4 regions of the Arthrobacter sp. NEB 688 genome follow, and region 3 is predicted to be linked to each of the others. Evidence: predicted binding sites of a transcription regulator. Region 3 holds the regulator's gene; each other region holds the start of a gene.
The links. Region 3 encodes LexA, which represses DNA repair genes until DNA is damaged. Its sites were predicted from a motif close to TCGAACANNTGTTCGA; they were not measured.

Region 1: a site for LexA is predicted at 804-819, ahead of HL663_RS03320 (HNH endonuclease signature motif containing protein). Genes of this name have one in related genera too.
Region 2: a site for LexA is predicted at 970-985, ahead of HL663_RS15375 (alpha-ketoglutarate-dependent dioxygenase AlkB). Genes of this name have one in related genera too.
Region 4: a site for LexA is predicted at 1,083-1,098, ahead of HL663_RS13595 (HNH endonuclease signature motif containing protein). Genes of this name have one in related genera too.

The regions. Positions count from the first base shown of each region.
Region 1 is NZ_CP053707.1:677,738-679,932, forward strand. It holds gene HL663_RS03310 (dienelactone hydrolase family protein) at 1-159, shown strand, start outside; gene HL663_RS03315 (mycothiol transferase) at 156-734, shown strand; gene HL663_RS03320 (HNH endonuclease signature motif containing protein) at 851-2,195, shown strand, end outside.
Region 2 is NZ_CP053707.1:3,270,734-3,272,928, forward strand. It holds gene HL663_RS15365 (hypothetical protein) at 1-199, shown strand, start outside; gene HL663_RS15370 (SDR family NAD(P)-dependent oxidoreductase) at 209-889, opposite strand; gene HL663_RS15375 (alpha-ketoglutarate-dependent dioxygenase AlkB) at 1,006-1,632, shown strand; gene HL663_RS15380 (iron chaperone) at 1,643-1,987, opposite strand; gene HL663_RS15385 (VOC family protein) at 2,016-2,195, opposite strand, start outside.
Region 3 is NZ_CP053707.1:2,277,544-2,279,738, forward strand. It holds gene HL663_RS10765 (succinylglutamate desuccinylase/aspartoacylase family protein) at 1-572, shown strand, start outside; gene lexA (transcriptional repressor LexA) at 585-1,298, opposite strand; gene HL663_RS10775 (LysM peptidoglycan-binding domain-containing protein) at 1,519-1,950, shown strand.
Region 4 is NZ_CP053707.1:2,888,097-2,890,291, forward strand. It holds gene HL663_RS13590 (phosphoenolpyruvate carboxylase) at 1-992, shown strand, start outside; gene HL663_RS13595 (HNH endonuclease signature motif containing protein) at 1,110-2,195, shown strand, end outside.

The sequences.
Region 1 (2,195 bases), 1.6 Mb from region 3:
GCCGCGCGCGGATTCGTCGAGGGACGTTCCGGCGCAGAGCTGTTCGTGTACCCGGGCGAGGTCCACCTGTTCGTCGACAGCTCGCTGCCCGCGTACGACGCCGACGCCACGGCGCTCGTCGTGCAGCGGTCGCTCGGGATGCTGGAGCGCCTCGCGTGAGCACCACCCCGCCGCCGTGGGAGCCGCCGCTGGCCGGGTCGGAGGCCGAGCAGCTGCTCGGGTCCCTCGACCGGATGCGCGCCACGTTCCGCTACAAGGTCGACGGCCTCGACGCTGAGGGGCTGCGCGCGACCATCCCGTCGTCCACCCTCAGCCTGGCCGCGCTGCTCAAGCACCTCGCGTCGGTCGAGGACTTCTACTCGACCCAACGCCTCTCCGGCACACCGATGCCCGACGTCTGGGACGACAACGGCTGGGACGACGAGGACGACTGGGAGATGACGTCCGCGGCGTCCGACCCGCCGGAGGACCTCTACGCCCTCTACGACGGCGCGGTCGAGCGCAACCGGGCGCGCGTGCGCGAGGCCGTCGCCGAGCGAGGGCTCGGCGGCGCGGCACACGCGTCCGACGGCGAGGGCCGGCACGCGAGCATCCGGCGCCTGCTGTTCGACCTGCTCGAGGAGTACGGCCGGCACACCGGGCACGCCGACCTGCTCCGCGAGGCGGTGGACGGCCGGGTCGGCGAGGACCCGTCGGCGGACTGGCACCTCCCGGAGGCGTGGACGGGCGCCTGACCCGGCGGTTTCCTTCGCGGACGAATCCTTTTGCGCGAGAGCACTTTAGATGCTTCGGACCCTTGTCGTTCGATCGCGTGTTCGATAGGATGCCAGCACGAGGGGAGGGGGAGCGCATGGTCACCACCGGCACGGCACAGGACCTGCTCGACGCGACGCGCCGGGCGCACGATGCCCTCGCCCCCGTGCGTCCGTCGGGGGTCCGCACCGGCACCCGCGACGAGTGGGTCGAGGCCCTGGGCGCCCTCCAGTCCCTCCTCAACGAGGCGACGGCCCTCCAAGACGAGGTCGTCGTCGAGCTGGCGGCCCTCGAGCCGGAGTGGGCCGAGGACGGCACCGTCCGCGATGTCCGTCGGGCGCTCGACGCACCGGCGATCGTCTCCGGCGTCCTGTGCCTCTCGGCCGTCGCCGCCGAGCAGCGGGTGCGGGACGCCGTGCGCCGGGCCGCGGACGGCCCCGAGGGCACGCCCACGAGCACCGGTCTCGGCGGCCTGCACACCGCCATGACGCAGGGCCGCCTCGACGGCCACCGTGCACACGTCGTCAGCGGCGAGCTCGAGGAGTGCCCGGCCGAGGTCCGCGCGACCGTCGTGGCCGCCCTCGACCCGTGGCTCGACCGCGAGGACGGGTCGCGGCTGCGTCGGCGGGTACGGCGGATGCTCGCGGCCATCGACCCCGACCTGCTCCGGCAGCGCGCCCGGCGGGCCCGCGAGGCATCGGGGCTGCGGCGCTGGGTCGACGAGCCCGGTGTCGACACCTGGCTCGGCACCTTCCCCAGCGAGGAGGCGTGCGGCGCCTGGGCCGCGGTCGGCGCGCTCGCGCAGCGCTACCTCGAGGACGGCGTCTGCGCGCGCATCGACCGGGCGCGTGCCAAGGCCCTGACCGACCTCGTGCTGCAGCAGTCCACCGTCACCACGACGGTGGTCGAGCACCACGCCCACCCGCTGACCGGGGCCCTCGTCGACGACGGCGACGCCCTCGCCACGCCCGCGTACCGCCCGGGGGCGGCCCTGGCCGGCCTCGTCCGGGCGCGCGACCGGCACTGCCGCTTCCCCGGCTGCTCGGTGGCCGCCCGCTGGTGCGACCTCGACCACGTGGTGCCGTGGCCGGCCGGCCCGACGAGCGCCGCCAACCTCGTCTGCCTCTGCCGCCGCCACCACCGCACGAAGCAGCGACCCGGATGGCGCACACTGCTCGCGCCGGACGGGACCTACACCGTCACCGACCCCACCGGACGGGTCCGCAGCACCGACCCGCCCGACCATCGCGCCGACCCCGCCCTGAGCGACCTCCCCGACCCCGACCACTCACCGCCGCCGGCCTGCCCACCGCGGGTCGTCGTCCCCGACGGCCCGCACAGCGACCTCGAGCACGCGCTCGAGTCGCGGCTCGGCGGCGAGCGCTGGGGTCGGGCGGCCTGCCGCGTCGAGGTGCACCGCCCGGCGCGAGTCTCCACGGTCG
Region 2 (2,195 bases), 990 kb from region 3:
GGGCCCGCTGCGCGAGGCCGCCACCCGCGAGCAGGTCCTCTGGGACCCGCCTCCGCCCCCGGGTGCCGACGGGGGCGGCTGGTTCGCCTACGGGCCGATGTCCGGCAGCGCGTACGGCTCGTCGCTGGCGATCACGTGGGACGACGACGAGGACGAGGACGCCGCGGACGACAGCAAGGCCACCGACGAGGAGGAGTAGGTCTGCCGCTCAGGCGAAGTCGCCCGACGCGACCTCGGCCGTGCGCCGCTCGATCGCGTCGAGCACGACCTGGGCGACGCGCTCCGGCGCCAGCCCCTGCGGCAGCGACGGCGTGGCGCCCGCGAGCGGCCGGGTCGCGAGCCCGGTCTCGGTGTGCGGCGGCCGCAGGTCGATGACCTGCACCCCGGTGCGGCGCGCCTCGCGGGCCAGCGCGCGGTCCGCGGCGGTCAGGGCGGCCTTCGCCGCGGCGTAGGCGACCATCCCGGGCAGCGGCGCCTCGGCGACGACGGCGCTGAGGTTCGCGAGGTACCCCTTGGTCTCCGCGAGCGCCGGCAGCACCCGGCGCGCGAGGAAGAGCGGGCCGATGACGTCGGTGAGGAAGAGCTCCTCGATGACGGCGTCGTCGGTGTCGACGAGCGACCCGAACGCGACGACCCCCGCGGCGTTGACGACCCCGTCGAGCCGACCGTGCTCGTCCCGGCAGTGCGCGACGAGCCGGTCGCCGAGCGTGGCGTCCCCGATCTCGCCGACGACCTGCGCCGCCCCGGGGACGGCCTCGCCGAGCCGCCCGGCGTCGCGACCGACGGCCACGACGGTGGCGCCGCGCTCCTGCAGCCCGCGGGCGACGAGCCCGCCGAGCACCCCGGAGGCCCCGACGACGGCCACGACCTGTGCGTTCTCCTCGCTCATGCCGTCACTCTCGCAGCGGGCGACCACCGTGCCGGGCCCGCGGACCCGCCCCGACCTGCGGCGTCGAACGTGGGCGCGTCGTGGACAGGTGTTCGATTCCCGGCTACGCTCTCGCCATGGCAGTGCTCCAGGGCTCCCTCCTCGACCTCGCCGACGGCATCGAGGTCCGGCCGCTCGGCGGGTCGGTGCGGCGCACGGTGCTCGACCACGACGCGTGGGTCGACGAGCGCACGGGCTGGGTCGGGGGTGCCGACGAGCTCTACGAGGCGCTGCGCCGCGACGTCCCGTGGTTCGCCGAGCGTCGCCAGATGTACGACAGCGTCGTCGACACCCCGCGCCTGCTGTCCTTCTACGGCGAGGGCGACCCGCTCCCCCACCTCGCGCTCGAGGAGGCCCGGGACGCCCTCTCGGCCCACTACGCCGCCGAGCTCGGCGAGCCGTTCGTCACCGCCGGCCTCTGCCTCTACCGCGACGGCCACGACTCCGTCGCCTGGCACGGCGACCGCATCGGGCGCAGCCGCGACCAGGACACGATGGTCGCCATCCTCTCCGTCGGCGCGCCGCGCGACCTGCTGCTGCGCCCCCGCGAGGGCGGGCACTCCCGCCGCTTCGCCGCCGGGCACGGCGACCTCCTCGTGATGGGCGGGGCCTGCCAGCGCACCTGGGACCACGCGGTGCCCAAGACCTCGCGCCCCGTCGGCCCGCGGATCAGCATCCAGTTCCGCGTCCGCGGGGTGCGCTGAGCGGACGGCGTCAGCCGCGGATGCTCGCGACGCGGAACTCCACGACCCGGCGGACCAGGTCGAGCGGCAGCGGCTCGTCGAGCGGCAGCTGCACGGAGCCCTTGCCCTGCTTGTAGCGGGCGAACTCGTCGGCGAAGGCCTCGTGCCCGTTGGGGGTCGCGTAGAAGCCGACGTGCCGGTCGTAGCCGGCGAAGTAGACGAGCGGCTTCTTGTCGAGCTTGTAGGCGGGCATCCCGTAGGCCATGGACTCGACCGCGTCCGGCGCCGCCTCGCGCACGGTGCGGCGCATCGCGTCGAGCCGCTCGCGGACCTCGCCCTCGAAGCCGGTCAGGTACTCGTCGACGGTGTCGGCCACCGGGTCCTCCTGCTCGCTCGGGCGCACGTCAGTCGGTGAGGACGACGCGGTTGCCGTCCGGGTCGGCGAGCCGCAGGATGCGCACGCTGCTCGCCTGCTCCACACCCTCGTGCGCGACACCGGCCGTCGTCAACCGCGCGGCGACGGCGTCGAGGTCGGTGACCGAGATGGTGCAGCCGGAGCGCCCGGCCGCCTCGGGCTCGCGCCA
Region 3 (2,195 bases):
CCGAGGTCGTCGACAAGTGCGAGGTCGGCATCGACCTGCACACCGGCTCGGACCGGCGCACGAACCTGCCGCAGGTGCGGGCCGATCTCGAGGACCCGCGCACCCGTGCCCTGGCCGAGGCCTTCGCGGCGCCCGTGATGCTCAACGCGCGGCTGCGCGACGGCTCGCTGCGGTACGCCGCACGCGAGCGGGGCGCGACGGTGCTGCTCTACGAGGCGGGCGAGGCGTGGCGGATGGACCGCTGGGCGGTCGACGCCGGCGTGCTCGGCGTGCGCCGGGTCCTCGCCGCGCTCGGGATGACCGACCCGGTGGCCGAGGACCCGCCGGCGCCGTCGGCGGTGTCGTTCCGCAGCGGGTGGGTCCGCGCCCGCGGCACCGGGATGCTGCACCTCGAGGTCGGGCTGGGGGAGCGGGTCGAGCGCGGCGCGCGCCTGGGCGGCCTCTTCGACTCGCTCGGCAAGCGGGTGCGCCTCGTGCACGCCGACCGCTCCGGGATCGTCGTCGGGCGCACCGAGGCGCCCCTGGTCAACTCCGGCGACGCCGTCGTGCACATCGCCGAGGTCGAGGACTGACGCCGGGCGGGGTCAGACGCGGCGCAGGACCGCGGTGACCTTGCCGAGGATCGTCGCGTGGTCGCCGTCGATCGGCTCGAAGGCCGGGTTGTGCGGCATGAGCCAGACCTTGCCGTCGCGCCGCTTGAAGGTCTTGACGGTCGCCTCGTTGTCGAGCATCGCCGCGACGATGTCGCCGTTCTCGGCGGTCGGCTGCTGGCGCACGACGACCCAGTCGCCGTCGCAGATGGCGGCGTCGACCATCGACTCGCCGACGACCTTGAGGAGGAACAGGCTGCCCTCGCCGACGATCTGCTTGGGCAGCGGGAAGACGTCCTCGACGACCTCCTCGGCGGTGATCGGGACACCGGCGGCGATCTGGCCGAGGACCGGCACGTAGGAGGCCTCGGGGCGGGAGTCGCCGATGCCGGTCACGTCGCCCTCGTCCTGCTCGGGCCGGCGGTAGCCGCTGCCCTGGCGGTCGGGGGAGACGACCTCGATGGCGCGCGGGCGGTTGGGGTCGCGCCGCAGGAAGCCCTTGCGCTCGAGCGCGGAGAGCTGGTGGGCGACCGAGCTGGGGGAGGTGAGGCCGACGGCCTCGCCGATCTCGCGCATGCTCGGCGGGTACCCGTGCCGGTCGACGGCGTTGCGGATGACCTCGAGGATCTTGCGCTGGCGGTGGGTGAGGTCCCCGCCGTCGCCGCGGTCGGGCATCTCGTGGATGTCGGCGTTCCTCGGACGTGCCATCTCGACCCCTTTGCTGAGGCCACCCCGTACGACGGGGTGTCCTGACCGGTGTTTGTGCAGGTCAGACGGCTTGTCGGTGGTGCCGTGCAGTCTGACCTGCATGCGGACATCCTACGAGCGGGCGGCCCCGAACTCAAACAGGTGTTCGACGCGTGTCTTGTCCGCCTCGAACACGCGTGCTATAACTCGTACAGACGTTCTATCGAACACCGGTTCGACGGTGGCCCTGGCCGCCGGGATGGAGGACATGATGAGCGCGATCGCCTGGCACCCCACCGACCTCGGCAGCACCCACCCGGTGGCTCCCCGCCGCCCGCGGCTGGTCGTCATCGACGGCGCCGGCCAGGGCGGCCGCGCCGCCGCGGTCGCCGAGCCCGCGCTGCGCATCACGCGCCGCGGCCGCCTCGTGCTGCTCGTGATGGCGACGCTCGCCCTCGCCACCGTCCTCGGCCTGCGGGGTCTCGGCGGGGCCGGCGCGGCCGAGCCGGCGCACACCGTCTCGGTCACCGGTGGCCAGACCCTCTCCGAGATCGCGGCCACCGAGCTTCCCTCGATGTCGATCAGCGACGGCATCGTCGCCATCCAGCTCGCCAACGACCTGAGCACCGCCCAGGTGCGCGCCGGCCAGCAGCTGGTCATCCCCGCGGGCTGAGCCCCGCGCACGCGCCCCCGGGCGCGTCACGATCCCCGAGTCCCTCGACCCGACTCGGACGCCGGAGGGCGTCGTCTCCCGTGCAGGGAAGGCGACGCCCTCCGTGCTGTCCGCCCCGCTCGTGCGGGTGGGTCCTGCGGGCGGTCGGTGTCAACCGCGCCACACTCGGCCGAACGGGGGAGGGAGCATCCGCCGACCTGTCGGACCTCGCGGGCCCATCGGCCCGCCGGCGCCGTCCTGCCCTG
Region 4 (2,195 bases), 610 kb from region 3:
CGGCCGCCACCCTCGCGCTGCACCGGGCGCAGGTCGGGCTCGTGGCGTGGGCCCGGCGGCACGGGGTCGAGCTGACGCTCTTCCACGGCCGCGGCGGGTCCCTCGGTCGGGGCGGCGGCCCGCTGCACCGGGCCATCGCCGCGCAGCCGACCGGGTCGGTCGACGGGCGCTTCAAGGTGACCGAGCAGGGCGAGGTGATCTTCGCCCGGTACGCCGACGTGCGCATCGCCGAGCAGCACCTCGAGCGGGTGGCGTCCGCGGTGCTGCTGACCGACGCGCCCGACCACGTGGCCGCTCGCGACGAGGCGGCAGGGCGTTTCGACGCCGTCGGTTCGGCTGTGGCGCAGGCCAGCCGGGCGTCCTTCCGGTCACTGGTCGAGCAGCCCGGGTTCGCGGACTTCTTCGCGATGTCGAGCCCCCTCGACCTGCTCGCCGACCTCCGGCTCGGGTCGCGGCCGTCGCGCCGCAGCGGCTCGGAGTCGGGCCGCAGCCTGGACGACCTGCGCGCCATCCCGTGGGTGTTCGCGTGGTCGATGACCCGCGTCAACCTGCCCGGGTGGTACGGGCTCGGCAGCGGGTTGGCCGCGCTGGGCGACCTGCACGAGGCCCGCCAGGCGTACCGCGAGTGGCCGGTCTTCGCGGCGCTCGTCGACGTCGCCGAGATGAGCCTCGCGAAGACCGACGACGACCTCGCCGCCGCGTTCCTCGCCCTCGGTGGCCGGCCGGAGCTCGCGACCCAGGTGCTCGACGAGCTCGCGCTGACGCGGCGGATGGTGCTCGAGCTGCTCGGCCAGTCCGAGATGCTCGAGCGGAAGCCGCACCTGTACACCGCGGTCGGGCTGCGGCGACCCTTCGTCGACATGCTCAGCCACCTCCTCCTGCGGGGGCTCGGCGAGCTACGGGCGACGGGTGAGGGTGAGGGCTCGGAGTGGCACCGCCCGCTGCTGCTCACCGTCAACGGGCTCGCTGCCGGGCTGCAGAACACCGGCTGACGGGGTCCCGCCGGCGCGAGTTCGGTTCGCGTTCATCCGCCTGCGGCACAGTTGTTTTCGTCGTCTACAGGTCGACGTTGACCTTGCCTGTCGAACGCGTGTTCGGTAGGATGAGGCATGGACACCGAGACCCTCTCCCGCCGCGTCGCGGCGCTGCGCCAGGAGTGCGCGCGGCTGGGTCGTGAGCTGGTGGAGGGCGGTCACCGGCTGTCGGCGGACGAGGCGTTCGCGCTCGCCGGTGAGCTGCAGGGGTTGGTGAACGCGGCCGAGGGTGCGACGGTCGTGGCGGGGGCGTGGGGTGCTCGGGTGGAGACGACGGTGCGTTCGGGCTCGTGGGAGCGGGTGCACCCAGTCGGGTTCGTCGACGCGATGGCGGCGACCCGGATGAGCCTTGCGACCGGGCTGACCGAGGGGCTGGCCGGTCGTAAGGCCGCGTTGGGTGCTGCGGTGGGTGAACGGTTCCCCCGGGTGCGTGACCTGCTGGTCGAGGGGGCCGTCGCGGTCGTGGCCGTGCAGAAGGTGCTCGACGCGTGCGCGGGTCTGGACGTGGAGGCGTGCCTGCGGGTGGATGCCGAGCTCGCGCCCCGCCTGGCGCGGATGGACCCGGCCCGCGTTGCCGGCGAGGCCCGCCGGGTGGCGACCCGGGTCGCGGCCGAGCAGGTCGCGGCGCACGTGGCGCTGCGCAGGCGCGGGCGGTGCGTGGAGGTCCGTCCCGGTGAGGACGGCCTGACGGACTGGTTCGCGTCGCTGCCGACGGCCACGTCGAGCGCGATGTGGGCGGCGGTCGAAGCGCTGGCCGGGGACTATCGCGCGTTCGACGACGCCCTGTCCGTGCCGCAGTCCCGCGCGGACGCCCTGACCGACCTGGTTCTGCGCAACGTGACGGTGTCCGCGCAGGTGACTCTCGGGGTCCCGGTGGTCACCGACCGGCCTGCGCCCGATGCGACGCCGGGGACGAGGTTCCGGGTGGACTGGGACGACGACGAGACCCTCGTCGACGCGACCACGGGCGAGATCGTCCGCTACGGCGACCTCGACGCGACCTCCCGGGAGGAGCTGTCGTGGCTGGAGGAGCTCGACGGTGACCTGACGGTGCTGCAGGCGGAGGTCACGCCCGGCTACGCCGTGTCCGGCACGCAGCTCCCCGGCCTGGGGTGGGTCGAGCCCGCGACGCTGGCCAACCTGCTGAGGCTGCTGCCGGTC